One region of the Mesorhizobium sp. M0815 genome, then DNA from elsewhere that is predicted to be linked to it. Evidence: riboswitches for the same ligand, from Rfam matches in the RefSeq annotation. Region 1 holds a riboswitch; the other holds the start of a gene.

Region 1 (7,738 bases):
CTGTCGCCATTGAACGAAACTGTCGCGAAGCGAACAGACGAACCGTAGCCGAAACGTTTGCCGTTCGTGCTTGGGTTGATCCGCAAGGCAAAAAGGAAGGAAGAGCGAACCAAGGTCCGCCGGCACACTTGAGCTTCAAGCCGCAGCTGCGTCGTCAGGATGGCACGTCATTTGCAGTAGAAGCCTTTGTGACGGCCCGCCCACAACTAGCGGAGATGACGGGGATGATTTGTACAGAAATGTTGGATGGCGTCGTTTCGGCGATTATTATATTTGTAATAACAATCGCATATTTGTAACAATAACACCCAATCATATTCTCAATTTTTGATGAATATCTGGCGTGACGAGCGCATTAAAACTGCTCAAATTCAACTCAATGCGCGTCGTTATCGACTGTTTCCTTAGCAAGAGTTCATCACTGACGTCCATTCCTTTTACTCTTTGAACGGAGATCAACAATGAACATTAGGAGCCTCCTCCTCGGCTCAACTGCGGCACTGATTGCCGTTTCCGACGCTCGCGCCGTGACCGCCGTTGCCGAGCCTGACCCGACTGAGTACGTTAAAGTCTGCGACGTCTACGGCTCGGGCTACGTCTACATTTCAGGCACTGAGACCTGCGTGCGCATCGGCGGCTATGTCCGTTACGACGTCGGCTTGGGCCATGTCGGATTGGTTGATCACGCAAGAACCTCGGATGTGAGGACTGGTGAGGATCAGGGCACATGGCAAAACAACACGCGCTTCACATTGAAAACTTGGACCGGCCAGGAGACCGAACTCGGCACGTTGAAGACCTACACCGAAACCCGCATGAACTTCGGCAACCGCGGCGCTTCGGTTTCGGACAGTTCTCGGCCCTATGCCTTCAACGGAGACAGCACTTTGACTTTCGCCTGGATTCAGCTTGGTGACCTCCGAGTTGGTAAGGACTGGTCGGCCTTCGACATGTTTATTGGCGGCGCGGGTGACGTACTCAACCAGACGCCGGTTCCGTACGGCCCTTTCGATACCAATGTGGTTCAGTACTACTTCGACGTCGGGAACGGCTTTTCGGCCGTGGTTTCGCTCGAAGAAGGCTCGGGCGTGGTCGGCACAATCGACAGCTACGCTCCGCACGTAGTCGGCGGCTTGAAATACACACATGGCTGGGGCGCGATCACCGGCGTTGCCGCTTACGATAGCAACTACGAATCGGTGGCCGCCAAGGTCCGTGTCGACATCAATGTCACCAACAAACTGTTGCTGTTCGGAATGTTCGGCTACGGTTCCAGGGGCAAGCTCAACGACGACTCCACGAACGCGATCGACGCTCATGGTCGCGGCTTCTATAAGATTTGGGGCGGGAACTGGGCTTTCTGGGCTGGCGCCGCTTACGAGCTCAACGAGACAACTTCGTTCAAGCTTCAGCTCTCCGGTGATCAGCTCAAGAACCATGGTGTCGCTGCAAACGTCGCCTATGCGTTTCTTCCAGATTTCACAGTTACGGCGGAACTCGACTATGGCCGATACGGTAACTTCGCCGTCGGCAAGCTGGACGCTTCCAACGTGAATTGGACCAACGCCAACAAGAAGAGCAGTGTCGGCGGAATCCTGCGTTTCGAACGCTCATTCTAACGGATGAAAGGGTTGAGCTCCGAGATCCGGTTGAGCGGACCAATCCCGCAACACTCCAAGAGAACGTCGCATGGAAGCTATACGAGATTGGAGCCTCGATCTCGGGGCCGGACGATGTTTCATATCAGATCTGGTCCGGATGATCGCGCAGGCGATATTCATCGCTGTGTTTTGATCTGCAGCTCTTTCATTTCCTCATCCCTTCCGCCCGCTTGACGGACCCTGCCATCCAGCAGTACCCGGCCAGGTTTCAGGTCCGAACTTGAAGGCCCAGTCGGGTCAAGACGTGTTCGACTTGTTGAGCGATTGTGGGGGTGCGGCCCGACGCACTTGAAAATCGCAAATGGATCGCCTCCGTTCAGCCATCCCCGCGGAAATTCGGGCGCGAGAGAACAAGCTCCAGAGCATAAGCGAGGCTGATCGAGGAACAGACGATTCTCAGGCGACGCTCCATCCGATCTTGCGCCTGGCCGCCGATCGCCCGACGATCACCGGCGCGGGCCGAATGCGCTTGACGAGATAGTTCCGGCCCGCTCAATTTGAGGCATTCACCAGGGGAGTCCCGGCAAGGGGCTGAGATACTGCTGGCTTTCGCGGCGCAGTGACCCGTTGAACCTGATCCAGTTCATACTGGCGTAGGGACGGTGCAAGCGCTTTGCGGGAGTTTACGCCCGAGGTCCTGTTTCGGCAGGTCGACAGAAGCGTCTTTTCATCCTCCCGGCACAGAACTGGGTTTCCAATGCAACGAGCAAAGGAGCCTCAAGATGAATGCCCTCAGCCCCGCCGTCTCGACGGGACCGCTGCCTGCCTCACGGAAAATCCATAGGTCCGGCGTCCTCTATCCGCACATCAACGTGCCGATGCGCGAAATCTCCGTCCACCCGACGGCCGGCGAACCGCCCGTCACCGTCTACGATCCGTCCGGCCCCTATACCGACCCGACTGTCGAAACCAGCATCGAAAAAGGCCTGGCCCGACTTCGCCACGAATGGATTTTGGCGCGCGGCGATGTCGAGGGCTGTGACGGCCGCCATGTCCGGCCGGAGGACAACGGATTCGCGACGGGCGAACGCCTGACGCCGGAATTTCCCGTGCGCAACCGGCCGCTCAGGGCCAAGTCGGGCAAGGCAGTGACCCAGCTTGCCTATGCGCGCACCGGCATCATCACCCCCGAAATGGAATTCGTCGCCATCCGCGAGAACCTCGGCCGCGAGATCCTTCGAGGCAAGCTGCAACGCGACGGCGAAAGCTTCGGCGCAGCCATTCCCGATTTCGTCACGCCGGAATTCGTCCGAGAAGAGGGAGCTGGGTCTCGGCTCATCCGGGTAACGATCCTTCGCGCGGCTATGGAAACGATCGCACTTGCCGATTATCGCATAAAAAACTTGTTATCGCACGACCTAAAAAACTTGCAACTCCACAGCATCATTGACTTGTCGCCTATCAGCACTATATACTTGCAATCGCACAGCTCTAAAAAAGTTGCAAAGGCACGGCCATGGCCAAGCCCCATGAAAAACTCGCTGTATCACTGGCCGTCCTCAAAGAGCTGCAGGAGGGTGGGCGGCGCATATTCAAATCAGATGAGCTGACCCGCGTCCACCGGGAGCGGCTGCTGCAGAACGGGTTCCTGCGCGATGTTATCAAAGGCTGGCTCATGTCGACCGGCCCGCAGGCACAGCAGCAAGACACCACCCCCTGGTACGCGAGCTTCTGGGAGTTCTGCTCCCTTTACTGCAATGACCGGTTCGGCAAGTACTGGTTCCTGTCACCGGAGCAGTCGCTGCTTCTGCACGCGGAAGCGCCCACTATTCCGCCTCAGGTGGTGGTGAACACCCCCAAAGGCACGAATAACAAAATCGACCTGCTGTTCGGCACTTCGCTCTATGACCTCAAGGTCAAGGAGATGCCGGCCGAACTGACAGAGAAAAACGGCCAGCGCGTGTTCACTGTCGAGGCCGCCCTTACCCGGGTGCCGGAAGCGTTCTTCCAGCGCGCCCCTATCGAGATGCAGATCGCCATGGCGTCGGTGCGCGACGTATCAACCATTCTGGCCCTGCTGCTTGATGGCGGCCATTCCGCCGTGGCGGGACGGCTTGCGGGGGCCTTCCGTCGCGTAGGACGCGCCTCCTTTGCCGATGAAATCGTGGCCGCCTTCAAAGCCGCCGGCTATGACGTGCGCGAATCCGATCCGTTCGCGGGACAAATTGGAGTGACAACCATTGCGACGGGCGTACCGCCGTTGGTCGCCCGCCTGCGCGCGATCTGGCAATCGCAGCGCGAAGCCATCATCGAGATATTCCCGAAGGCACCCGGACTGCCGTCCGACAAAGACGCCTATATGAAGTTCGTCGAGGATATCTACGAAAGCGACGCCTACCATTCGCTGTCGATAGAAGGGTACAGCGTCACCCCGGAACTCATCGACCGGGTGCGCGAGGGGAGCTGGAATCCGGAGATTGATGAAGAGGACCGCAAGAACCGGGATGCGCTTGCCGCGCGTGGCTACTACCTCGCATTCCAGAAGGTCAAAGACTCTGTTGCCGCGATCATCAACGGCAAGCCAGCCGGCGCGTTGACGCGGGACACTCACCGGGAGTGGTACCGGGAGCTGTTCGCGCCGTCAGTGACCGCCGGGATCCTCAAAGCCAGCGCGCTTGCGGGATATCGCAATCACCCTGTGTACCTGCGCGGCTCGCAGCACGTGCCGCCGCGTACCGGAGCGGTGGCCGATGGTATGAATGAGCTGTTCGACCTGCTGGAGGCGGAGAAGGAGGCCTCCGTGCGTGCCGTGCTGGGGCATTGGCTTGTGGGCTATGTGCACCCCTATCCGGACGGCAACGGACGGATGGCGCGGTTCCTCATGAACGCGATGCTGGCTTCAGGCGGTTACCCCTGGACAGTCGTCAGAGTCGATGACCGGAAGGCCTACCTCGCAGGGCTGGAGGAGGCGAGCGGCAATATGAATGTGAAAACATTCGCCGCCTTTCTCGCCGAACGGGTGAAGTGGTCTATGGAGAAGGCGGCGTGAGGTCGGTGGTGTGCCATGTTTAACTTGCTTGTCTCGGGCCGCGGCGAGTGGTGGGAAACGCCGCCGTTCACGTCAACCATTGACCGGTTCAAGGAATATAGCGGCGCCGAGGCCGAGGCTATCGACCTCGCGCGCCCTGAAACATTGCGCCGGCTGGAGGAAAACCCGGCGCTGTTGATGTACGAAGTCGGGGCGGGAGGCCCGCACGCGCGCGTGGTCCGGGACGGCCGCATACGCAATATCGTTCGGCGCGGACACGAACTGGCCTTCACCTTCGAGCCCGATCCGGAACATGCCTTTCTCGACCGGTCAGCGGTGTTGAGAATTGCGGACCGGCTGGGCATTCAACAGTTCAACAGCACCGTACGCACTGGGCGATCAAGGATGGTGACATTCCGGCCAAGCTGATTGCCACCGGCACCGCTGAACGGGCGCAGCGCACCGTTGCCGTGGTTGCGGCAGAATATGTAGAAGCGCGCCGCGAGGGACGAAGGAGAGAAGCTGCCGAACTGGCCGAAGAACTGGAGGATTTTCCTCCCTCGCTGGAGAAAGCACTGTCGCTCGTGCCGGCGCGTATCCTTCAGCAGCCGACACCCGAATTATACCCGATCCTTGGGATAGAGCCCCGCACGCCCGAAGGCCGCAACGCCGTCGTGGCCGTCGTCGCAAGGGATCACAATGGGCAGGACTTGCCTGCCGACTGGTCTTATTCGCTGGCGTGGTTCCTGGACCTTTACGGCAGCGCGACGGAAGCGGGGCGCCTTGACGGCGCGCTGGCCGAATGCGCAACGGTATGATCGCGCTCGGCACTGGCGAGGGAGAAGCCGCCGCCCCGGTTGAAGATATCGGCTACGCACTCTGGCGCTGTTCGCGAAGCCCGAAACTTATCGGCGATCTGCGCCGGGAAATTGCGGTCCTGACTGATCGCCTCGTGCGCCGCCAGGAGGGTGGGGGCTACTGGAATGAAACTAGAGAAGGGGTTCCCCGGCCCGGCCTGCGCGCCACGGCCCTTGCGACAGTCGCCCTTCAGCGGCTTGGCGATGACCGCTACCACGACGCAATTCGGAAAGCCGTGTCATGGCTGATCACACAAGTTATTCCTGACACAGGCGCGCTTGCGCGCGACGCGGGCGACGACGATCCCGAGGTCATCGCCACGACACTCGCGATGGAGGCTATTCGCCGGTCTGATTTTGTCGATGACGTGCCCCACGTGCTGGCGGCTGGAGATGCCTGGCTGGTCTCCGGTCAGACCGTGCTGGGAGGCTGGCAGGCAGAGCCGTGGGCAGAGGATTTTGTCGCGGCCTTGATGCTTGAATATCTCGCGCGCCAAAACGAGATGCTGCCGCAGGTCGATGGCTTTCTCCTGATGGCGCGCGACTTCTTCCGCAAGGCAGAAGAGCTGCAGCTGGAAGGCGGCACCAATAATCGGCGGCTTGCTGCCATAGCGACCGTGCATGCTGTGGAAATGTTCCTCTATGGGCTGTTTGAGCGGCGGGAAGATTTGGCGCTGTCAGCCTTCCGCGAAAACGGCACTGAGACGCTCGGCCGCCGGGAAGCGCTCGGCGCTCTGCAGGCTGCGTTGCAACGGATCGGGGTGCTGCACGCGCCGCAACGGCTGTCCCACCGCGACAATCTGAGTGCGTTGGTCGGGCGGCGTGACGGGATCATCCATCGCGCTCACGAAATTAGCGAAGCGGAACTCAGAGACGGGATGAAGCATGCCCGGCGCTTTATCGAATAGTATGCCCCGTCGCTGCTCGACTTGAACCTGTTGCAGTGAATGTACGTGATTAAGGGGGATGATGAAAAGAAGCGATATTCCAAAGGATGTTATGGCGGCTATTCCGCAAGGCCGCGGAAGAATATGGGGGCAGCGATGCCCCGGCGACATGGCCCCGGATGTGCTGATGACCGGACGTTACCAGTTCGGCAGCAACGAGCGCCGATGGCGACGACATTCTCGGCGATGCCTACGAATATCTGATGCGCCATTTCGCGACTGAGAGCGGAAAGAGCAAAGGCCAGTTCTACACCCCCGCCGAAGTCAGCCGCAGGCCGACGAGGCCGGGATCAATGTCACGCTCTACGGGCAGGAGAAGGATTCGGCCACCAGCGGTCTCGCGCGCATGAACATGATCCTGCACAACACACCCACCGCGATGATCATGCAGGGCAACACCCTCACCGATCCCAAATTCCGCGACGGCGATGCGCTCAAGACCCTTGATTACGTCGTCGCCAATCCGCCCTTCAGCGACAAGCGCTGGAGCACCGGGCTTGACCCGCTTCATGATGAGCATGATCGCTTTAAGTCGTTCGGCGTACCGCCCGCCAAGCAGGGCGATTACGCCTACCTGCTACACATCGTCCGGTCTCTGAAGAGCGCCGGTAAGGGCGCCCGCATTCTGCCGCAGGCGTTCTCTTCCGCGGCAACGCCGAAGCCGAACTCCGGCGCAACCTTGTGCGCAAGGGATACATCATCCACACCTACAAATTCAGCGAGGCGGTGGAGGACGAAGTCGTTCTCGACCTCGTTTATGAAGCACGCGATATCGACCAGCGCCTGGGTTCAGAGGACAAAATTGATCAGTGGTTCGATGCCAAAACCAAGGCCCTGAATGACTGGCAAAGGGATGAGCTAAAAAAGAAATGGGGCACGATGTAAAACGTGCTCAGCTCGCGATCCCGCATCGATCGTGTCGTCAGCGACATCGTCTTCGATTTCAGCGTGAAGCCCCGCCTGTCAAGCGAACGCGGCAACGCAATTCCCGTGGCCTCCAGCATCTACGAAGCCTGCAAGTACTTCGAGCTTTTTCAAAAGACCCCGTTCCGCAACAAGTGCGCCCTGATCACATCGTACAATCCGAATGCGCAGGACATCACAAAGGAAGAGACGGGCGCCAACACCGATATCGACCGGCAGGTCATTTACAACACCTACACCGAGTTGCTGAAGGGCGTTGAGGCCATGGGCGGTTTGTCCAAAACCGAGGAGGCGGCCAAGGCTCTTTTCACCAAGGAGCCGGCGAACATGAAGCTGCTGGTGGTCGTCGACAAGCTGCTCACAGCTTTCGATGCGCCACCC
Region 2 (7,738 bases), on a different contig from region 1:
CGCGCCCGCCTGGCAAACGGCGCCGAGCAGACGTCGAATGCCACGCTTTACCGCGAAGTGTCGGCGGCTCTCGGCGTTTCCGAGGCCGATGTGGCGATGATGGATTCCCGCCTTTCGGCACCCGACAGCTCGCTCAACACGCCGCTTGCCGACGATGCGGGCGCAACCGAGCGGATGGAGTTCCTGGTTTCGGATGACCCGCTGCCCGACGAGGTCGTCGGCGACACGATCGATGTCGAACGCCGCTCTGTCTGGCTGAAGACGGCGCTCGGCGCGCTCAATGCGCGAGAACTCAGGATTATCGAGGAGCGCCGGCTGAGCGACGAGGGCGCGACGCTCGAAGCGCTCGGCGAGACGCTCGGCATCTCCAAGGAACGTGTCCGGCAGATCGAGGCGCGCGCCATGGAAAAGCTCAAGGCAGCTTTGGTGAAGCAGAACCCGGAATTTCTCGCAGCCTAACGTGCCACGTCCTGGCTGATTATTTCTTGCCCGCTGCCCGGTTGATGCTGTTTGACATATGTCAGGCCTACCGCCAGTGAAATCGAAAGCAGGCAGCAGACCACCACAAAGAACCTTGGAAACCTGCTGCGCTCCGCTTTAGCGACCAGCGTTTTCATCATGAAATTGAAGAAAGTGTACAAAACCGCCTCGTTGCATGGCGCGCAGCTTGCCACGGTATTCAGGCTCTGGCCCTTACACAAGCAGCGTCGCGATTACTTGTCGGTGACGATCTTGACCTTGTCGCCGGCCGAAACGGCGGCGCCCGGCGACAGCGCGTTGAGCACCCTGAACAAATCCAGCTTGCGGTCGACGCCGACCATCTGTGCGGCCAGGGAGCCCATTGTCTGGCCGGGCTGCACCGTGACGATGCGGATACGCAGCGGCTTCAACGCCGCCTTCTCGGCAGCACTCAGGATGCGGAACGAGCCGCTGACCGAGCGCGCCACCGTGCTCAGCGAGGTGCTGGCCGAAGGCGCCGCGGTCAGCAAGCGGTAGACCTGGCCGCCGGCGCGGATCACCGCAATATCGAATTGCCAGCCATCGGCGCCAGCATGCGCGGTTGCCGCTTCGTTGCCGTTGATCGTCTCCTGGCGCACGCTGCTGTCGTCGAGGCCGGCAACCCAGCCGCTGCGGATGTAGTCGGTCAACGAGCGGCCCTTGTCGATCGAAACGCCGTCGAAGCGGATGGCGATGTCGCCCGGGCCTGTCGCCGTCACCGCCGCTGCCGAATTGTCGATGATGAAGCCATTGGGCACCGAGAACGACACGCCGAGGCCAGGATGCAGGAAAGTTTCGCCGCGCACATAGCCTTCCTCCGGTGTATCGCCGTAAAGCAGCCCGTCTACGCCGGAAAGGAATGAATCGCGGTCGCGTGATCCGACACCGGGCGCGCCGAATTGGCGGGCGTGGCGCTGCGCGAGGTCGATACGTTGCGGCGTGTTGGGGTGCGTCGCCAGGAAGTCGAGGCTGGCGTCGGTGGCGCCGCTGATCGAGCGGAAATCGGTATAGGCCGACATCGATTGCAGGAAGCGGCCGGCGGCGTAGGGATCGAAACCGGCTTCGCCGATCGATTTGATGCCGATGGCGTCGGCCTCCAGCTCCTGATTGCGCGAGAACTGGGCCAGCCTCAGCTTGCCGCGGATCAGCGCCGCCTTGGCCGTCGGGTTGTCGCCGAGCACATCCGAAACGACCTTGGTCGCCAACCCCTCTTCGGCTTCCAGCTGCTGGCGCTGCAGGCCGTGATTGGCCGTAACGTGGCCCATCTCATGCGCAATGACGGCGGCAAGCTCGGCTGAATCGTTGGCCAAGGCCAGCAGGCCCCGGGTGATGTAGAGATAGCCGCCCGGCAGCGCGAAGGCATTGACGTTGGGCGAGTTGAGGATGGTGATGCGGTAGGTCTGGGTCGGGTTGGCCGACACTACGGTCAGTCTGCCGACGATCTTGGCCACCATGCGCTCGAGCTTGGGGTCGGAATATTCTCCGCCATAGGTGGCGAGGATGCGCGGGTGCTGCGCCTTCGCCAGTTGGGCGAGCTTGCCGTTGGCGGCGACATTGTCGACCGTGATCGGCTTGTCTGAGGGCTGAAAGCCTGATTCCTGCACGTCGGGAGGCGTGAACATCTGGCAGCTTGCCAGCGCCACGGCAAGACCGGCCAGCGCCAGAAAGCGCGCCAGCGGTTTCACCCTCCGATTGTCGATGCCGGTCGGCAGATCGGCTTCCTTTCAAGTCCTGGCACGTGACCGCGAAAATCGGGCGCGATTTCCGGAAAGCATCACGCGCAAAATCAAGTGCTACGGCGTCCTTCGTGCGTCCGACAGATACGAGGCAGCAAGGGCAAATCACGGTCTAAGCCGGACCAGCTCCTGGCGGACCTAGCCACACTACCTCGACCATGGCAAGCAAGCGCCGCTTCGCCTTCCGCCGGTTTGACCATAAATTATGTCCGCTTCCGGGCAACATCTCGTGATCCAGCCGCAAACGGACCCGAGCCGATATAGCGTCGGAATGCCTCCGGTCCAGCCCCGACGAAAAAATCGGCCGCAGTGCCCGTCGCGGCAACCGTGCCACCATCCAGGAAAACCATGTTTTGCCCGATACGGCGCGCATCGTCCGGCTGGTGCGTGACGAATAGCACCGTCATGCGCTGCTCCGAATGGACGTCGGCGACCAGGTCGAGCATGTCGTCGCGCAGTGCCGGTCCGAGCGAAGCGAACGGCTCGTCGAGCAACAACACCGGCCGGTCGCGCACCAGGACCCGAGCGAGCGCGACGCGCTGCCGCTCACCGCCGGAGAGTTCGCGCGGCAGCCGGCTTTCCTTGCCGGCAAGGCCGACGCGCTTCAGCGCTGCGGCGATTGCGGCGCGGTCAGCCTCGCTCAGCATGAGCGAAGGCGAGCGGCCGAGCCCGACATTCTGCTCGAGGGACAGATGGGCAAACAGGTTGTTTTCCTGGAACACCATCGATACCGGCCGCGCTGATGGCGGCGCAGTGCTGACGTCGGCGCCGCCGATGAGCACGCGGCCTGACCGCGGCGCTTCGAAACCGGCCACCAGATTGAGCAGCGTCGACTTTCCCGAACCGCTCGGCCCCATGATGGCGGTGATTTCCGACGCCGGGAAATCGACATCGAATATAAGCGGCGTTTCACCATAGCTGAACGAGACATTATCGAGCCGCACGGCCGCGCCTTTTTCGACCGAAATCGACCGTTCCGGGCTGATCGGCATCATGATTTCTCCCTCCTTCCCAGCCAGTTCGCGGTCAGCACAAGCGCCAGGCAGACAAGGCCGAGCAGCAGCGCCAGGCCGGCCGCATCCTCGGTGCGGTAGCTGCCCATGCGCGCCAGCAACAGATAGGGCAATGTCTGCACGGAATCGCTGCCGAACAGCGCAATGACGCCGAGATCACCGAGCGACAGCGCCATGGCGAAGGCGAAGCCGGTGGCGAGCGGCCGCCGCAGCGACGGCCAGTCGACCAGACGCAACCGGTTCCAGCCCGAGATGCCAAGCTGTGCACAGAGCCGTTCGTGGCGTTCGCTCGCCGCGTCATAGGCGGGGCGGATGGCGCGGATGGCGAACGGCATCGCCATCACCGCATTGACCACAACCACCATGACAGGGGCGATCGCAAAGACATCGCTGACGCTGCGCAGGAGCAGGAACCAGCCGGCACCGATGACGATGGGCGGCACCACCAGGACGAACCCCGCACCGGTGTCGGCCAGGTGTTCGAGCAGCGTCCGCCTGCCGGTCCGCCGGGTGAGCGCCAGCGCCCGGCGCGCCATAACCAGCGACAGCGACAACGCCAAGGAGAGCAGCGCCGATAGGAGGGAGAGCACGGCACTGGTCGCCGTCGCTTGCCGCACCGCGCTCTCGCCGGCCAGGCGGCCGAGATCGGCGCCAAGCCCGGCCGACAGCGTAGCCGCCATCGGTCCGGCGACAAACAGCAGTGCCAGCCCGATCACCAGTGCGTTCAGCACGGTCTCGGCCGCACCGGCTGAAAAATACCGGCGCGGGGCTACCGGCAGATTGGCGTCGCCGGTCATATTGGCGCCAAGCCGCGTTAGTGCCAGCACGACGACGAAGGTCAGGGCAATCTGCAACAAGGTCAGCGTCACCGCCCGCGCCGGGTCGAAGTCGAAACGCAGCGCCTGGTATATGGCAACCTCCAGCGTCGTCGCGCGCGGCCCGCCGCCGAGCGTAAGCACGATGGTGAAGGAGGTGATGCACAGCATGAAAACGAGCCCGGCAACGCCCGGCAGGGCCGCACGCAACGCCGGCCATTCGATCAGCCGGAAGGCCGGCGCAGCACCCATGCCAAGCTGGCTCGCCAGCCGCCATTGGTTAGCCGGCACCGTCTGCAACGCTTCCAGGAACAGTCGCGTTGCCAGCGGCAGGTTGAAAAAGACGTGGGCGACGAGAATACCCGATAGGCCATAGATGCCGGGCCAGTTCTGGCCGCCAATCGCACCGAGCAAGCCGGCGAAATACCCGGCGCGGCCATAGAGTGCCAAGACACCGAGTGCGGCAACAATGGCCGGCAGCGCCAGCGGCACGGCGAAAAGCTGCAGGACAAAGCCTCGCCCGAAAAACTGTGGATGCCGCGACAGCGCGCGCGCGACGAACAGCGCCGGTGCGACGGAGAGCAGGGTCGACAACAGAGCCTGCCAGAGCGTGAAGCGGGCAACACGGAGGAGATAAGAATCAAAGGCGGAGGCGGCGCCCGACAGGTCGCGCATGGCTTCGACGACGAGCCCGGCGAATGCCCCGCCGATCAGCAGCGCGATGGCGGCGAGCGCGACGATACCGGCAGCGACGCGGGAGTCAGGACGGCGAGCCTGCATTTCGCGCTACCCAGCTTAACGATGGGTGCTGAGAGGAGGAACTTGGCTGAGGTCGTGTTCCCGCCCACCCCCCTCTGGCCTACCGGCCATCTCCCCCGCAAGGGGGGAGATCGGCAGCTTCGTTGCCCCGCTCATTCCTGCCGCAGTGGAGATTGGCGAAAGCGGCTGAGAGCTCAATCTCCCCCCTTGCGGGGGAGATGGCCGGTAGGCCAGAGGGGGGTGGGCGGGAACGAACACCATATGGAATCCTACTTGCTCATCGCCGCAAGCCACTCATCGACCCAAGCCTTACGATTTGCCGCGACCTCTTCCGGGCTGAACAGCAACGTCTTGGTCGGTTTGACAAGCTTGTCGAACGCCGGATTGAGCGGCTTGTCGGTCTTGCCGGCCGGGAACATCCAGTTGGTTTCGGGAATGAGATCCTGGAATTTCGGCCCGGTCATGAAGGCGATGAACTTTTCCGCCAGCGGGTTCTTCGCGCCCTTGGTGGTGATCCCAGCGACCTCGATCTGCAGATATTCGCCTTCCTCGAAGGACGCCGCCTGGTAGCGCGAGGTGTTTTCGGCAACCATGTGGTAGGCTGGCGAAGTGGTATAGGACAGCACCATCGGCGCCTCACCCTTGGTGAACAGGCCGTAGGCCTCGCTCCAGCCCGGCGTCACCGTCAGCACCTTTGCCTTGAGTTTGGCCCAGGCTTCCGGAGCCTTGTCGCCATAGACCGACTTGACCCACAACAGCAGGCCAAGGCCCGGCGTCGAGGTGCGCGGATCCTGGATGACGATCTTGTCGCCGGCATCGCCCTCGACCAATTCCCTGAGGCTCTTCGGCGGGCTCTTCAGTTTTTCGCTATCGTAGACGATAGCGAAATAGCCATAGTCGAACGGCACGAAGATATCGTCGCTCCAGCCACCCGGCACACTGACGTCCGTCACGGCGCCATGCGGCGAAAACAGGCCGGTTGCCTTGGCGTCCGCCGTCAAATTGGTATCGAGGCCAAGCACGATATCGGCCTTGGTCGCGGCCCCTTCCAGCTTCACACGGTTGAGCAGTGCCACGCCGTCGGCGACCGAGACGAATTCGACGACGCAGGTGCACTCGGCCTCGAAGGCCTTCTTCACCGCCGGTCCCGGACCCCAATCGGCGGTGAAGCTTTCATAGGTATAGACGGTCAGCTTATCCTGTGCCGATGCCTGCCCCGGTAGGGCAAGCGCGGATGCCGCAAGCAGGATAATCGAGGCAAGAGAGTGGAAAAAACTGCGCATCGGCGCCTCCTTCGTTCGCGTTGAAAGGAATTGAGGCGTCGGGCTGTCCGAAACGTCTAATCCCTCCGCCGGTACAAACCGGATCAGGTTCAGCGGGTTGGCAGTCTTGCCTCTCAGCCGGTCCGCGAAGATCGCGTCCGGCACCCCGTTAGAGCGTTTCGACACATAGGCCCGGCCGAAGTGCTGCGCAAGCGGAAGTTTGCCGGGCATCCAAAGCGCGGCGTCCTGTTTCATCTGCCGTTTCATCTTCCGTTTCCGGGGCAGGGCTGGTAAGGGCCACGAGATATGAGCACATTCACCATCCTGCTTGGCGGCGATCTCATCCGCACGCCGCTGCTCGACCGCCAGGTCGAAGGCTCCCGCGTCATCGCTGCCGATGCCGGTATCGGCCATGCCCTTATGCTGGGCCTGATGCCGGAACTCTGGGTCGGCGATTTCGATTCCGTGCCTGCCGATTTGCCGGAGGATCTGGCCGCTGTGCCACGGCAGGTGTTTCCCGCCGAAAAGGACAAGACCGACGGTGAACTCGCTATCGCCGCCGCGCTCGAACGCGGTGCGACCAGCCTTGTGCTCGCAGGCGCCTTCGGCGGCAAACGCACCGACCACATCTTCCTGCATTTGGCGCTCAGCGTCCGGCTGGCGGAAGGCGGAACGGAAGTGCTTTTGACCAGCGGCGCACAGGAAGGCATTCCTTTGCTGCCTGGAAAGACTGGCTTCGATTATGTCGACGGTACGCTGTTTTCGGTGCTCGGCTTTTCGGATCTCGCCGGCCTGACAGTCACCGGCGCCAAATGGCCGCTCGCCCATGTCGAGGTTGCCTTCGGCTCGTCGCTGACCATTTCCAACGAGGTCAAGGGCCGGCTGGAAATCGCGCTGGCCAGCGGCCGCGCGCTGCTGCTCGCGCATCCTTTTCCCCTACCTGAAAGCTGACATGGCGCCGCCGCTTCTCAATCTCGACGGGATAAAGCTGACCTTTGGCGGCGCGCCGCTGCTCGACGGTGCCGCCCTGACGGCGTCAGCTGGCGACAAGATCGCCCTGGTCGGGCGCAACGGCTCTGGCAAGTCGACGCTCCTCAAGATCGCTGCCGGGCTGATCGAACCGCAGGACGGCGAAGTCTTCCGCCAGCCTTCGGCGACGGTGCGCTATTTGCCGCAAATGCCCGACATGGACGGTTTTGCGACCGTTCGCGCCTATGTCGAGGCGGGGCTCGGGCCCGCCGATGATCCCTACCGCGCCACCTATCTGATAGAGCATCTCGGCCTGACCGGCGAGGAACGGCCGAACGACCTCTCCGGGGGCGAGGCGCGGCGCGCGGCACTCGCCCGCGTCATGGCGCCCGAGCCCGACATTCTTCTCCTCGATGAACCGACCAATCATCTTGACCTTTCGGTTATCGAATGGCTGGAGGAGGAGCTTGCCCGCACCTCCTCGGCCCTGGTCGTCATCTCGCATGACCGCCGTTTTCTCGAACGCGTGTCACGCGCCACAATTTGGCTCGACCGCGGCCAGACCCGCCGTCTCGATAAGGGCTTTGCCTATTTCGAGGAATGGCGCGACACGGTGTTGGAGGAGGAAGAGCGCGAGCAGCACAAGCTCGGCCGCCAGATCGTGCGCGAGGAGCACTGGCTGCGCT

Evidence for each region. A riboswitch is a leader RNA that binds a small molecule or an ion and turns the genes downstream of it on or off. The one in region 1 is predicted to bind thiamine pyrophosphate.
Region 2: it holds a riboswitch for thiamine pyrophosphate, as region 1 does, so the genes downstream of both, thiB (thiamine ABC transporter substrate binding subunit) here and NKI01_RS23300 (phosphomethylpyrimidine synthase ThiC) in region 1, are expected to answer to the same signal.

Annotation. Positions count from the first base shown of each region.
Region 1 covers NZ_JAMYOU010000024.1:36,718-44,455, forward strand. The annotation lists gene NKI01_RS23290 (hypothetical protein) at 1-299, shown strand, start outside; gene NKI01_RS23295 (porin) at 462-1,619, shown strand; TPP riboswitch at 2,163-2,279, shown strand; partial or broken gene NKI01_RS23300 (phosphomethylpyrimidine synthase ThiC) at 2,384-2,941, shown strand; gene NKI01_RS23305 (Fic family protein) at 3,118-4,650, shown strand; gene NKI01_RS23310 (hypothetical protein) at 4,675-5,058, shown strand; gene NKI01_RS23315 (hypothetical protein) at 5,100-5,447, shown strand; gene NKI01_RS23320 (prenyltransferase/squalene oxidase repeat-containing protein) at 5,444-6,394, shown strand; gene NKI01_RS23325 (N-6 DNA methylase) at 6,637-6,783, shown strand; partial or broken gene NKI01_RS23330 (HsdM family class I SAM-dependent methyltransferase) at 6,723-7,010, shown strand; gene NKI01_RS23335 (hypothetical protein) at 7,160-7,318, shown strand; gene NKI01_RS23340 (type I restriction enzyme subunit R domain-containing protein) at 7,322-7,738, shown strand, end outside.
Region 2 covers NZ_JAMYOU010000002.1:72,507-80,244, forward strand. The annotation lists gene NKI01_RS02975 (RNA polymerase factor sigma-32) at 1-459, shown strand, start outside; gene NKI01_RS02980 (hypothetical protein) at 456-641, opposite strand; gene NKI01_RS02985 (M48 family metalloprotease) at 714-2,183, opposite strand; gene thiQ (thiamine ABC transporter ATP-binding protein) at 2,438-3,229, opposite strand; gene thiP (thiamine/thiamine pyrophosphate ABC transporter permease) at 3,226-4,842, opposite strand; gene thiB (thiamine ABC transporter substrate binding subunit) at 5,091-6,104, opposite strand; TPP riboswitch at 6,148-6,262, opposite strand; gene NKI01_RS03005 (thiamine diphosphokinase) at 6,390-7,034, shown strand; gene NKI01_RS03010 (ABC-F family ATP-binding cassette domain-containing protein) at 7,036-7,738, shown strand, end outside.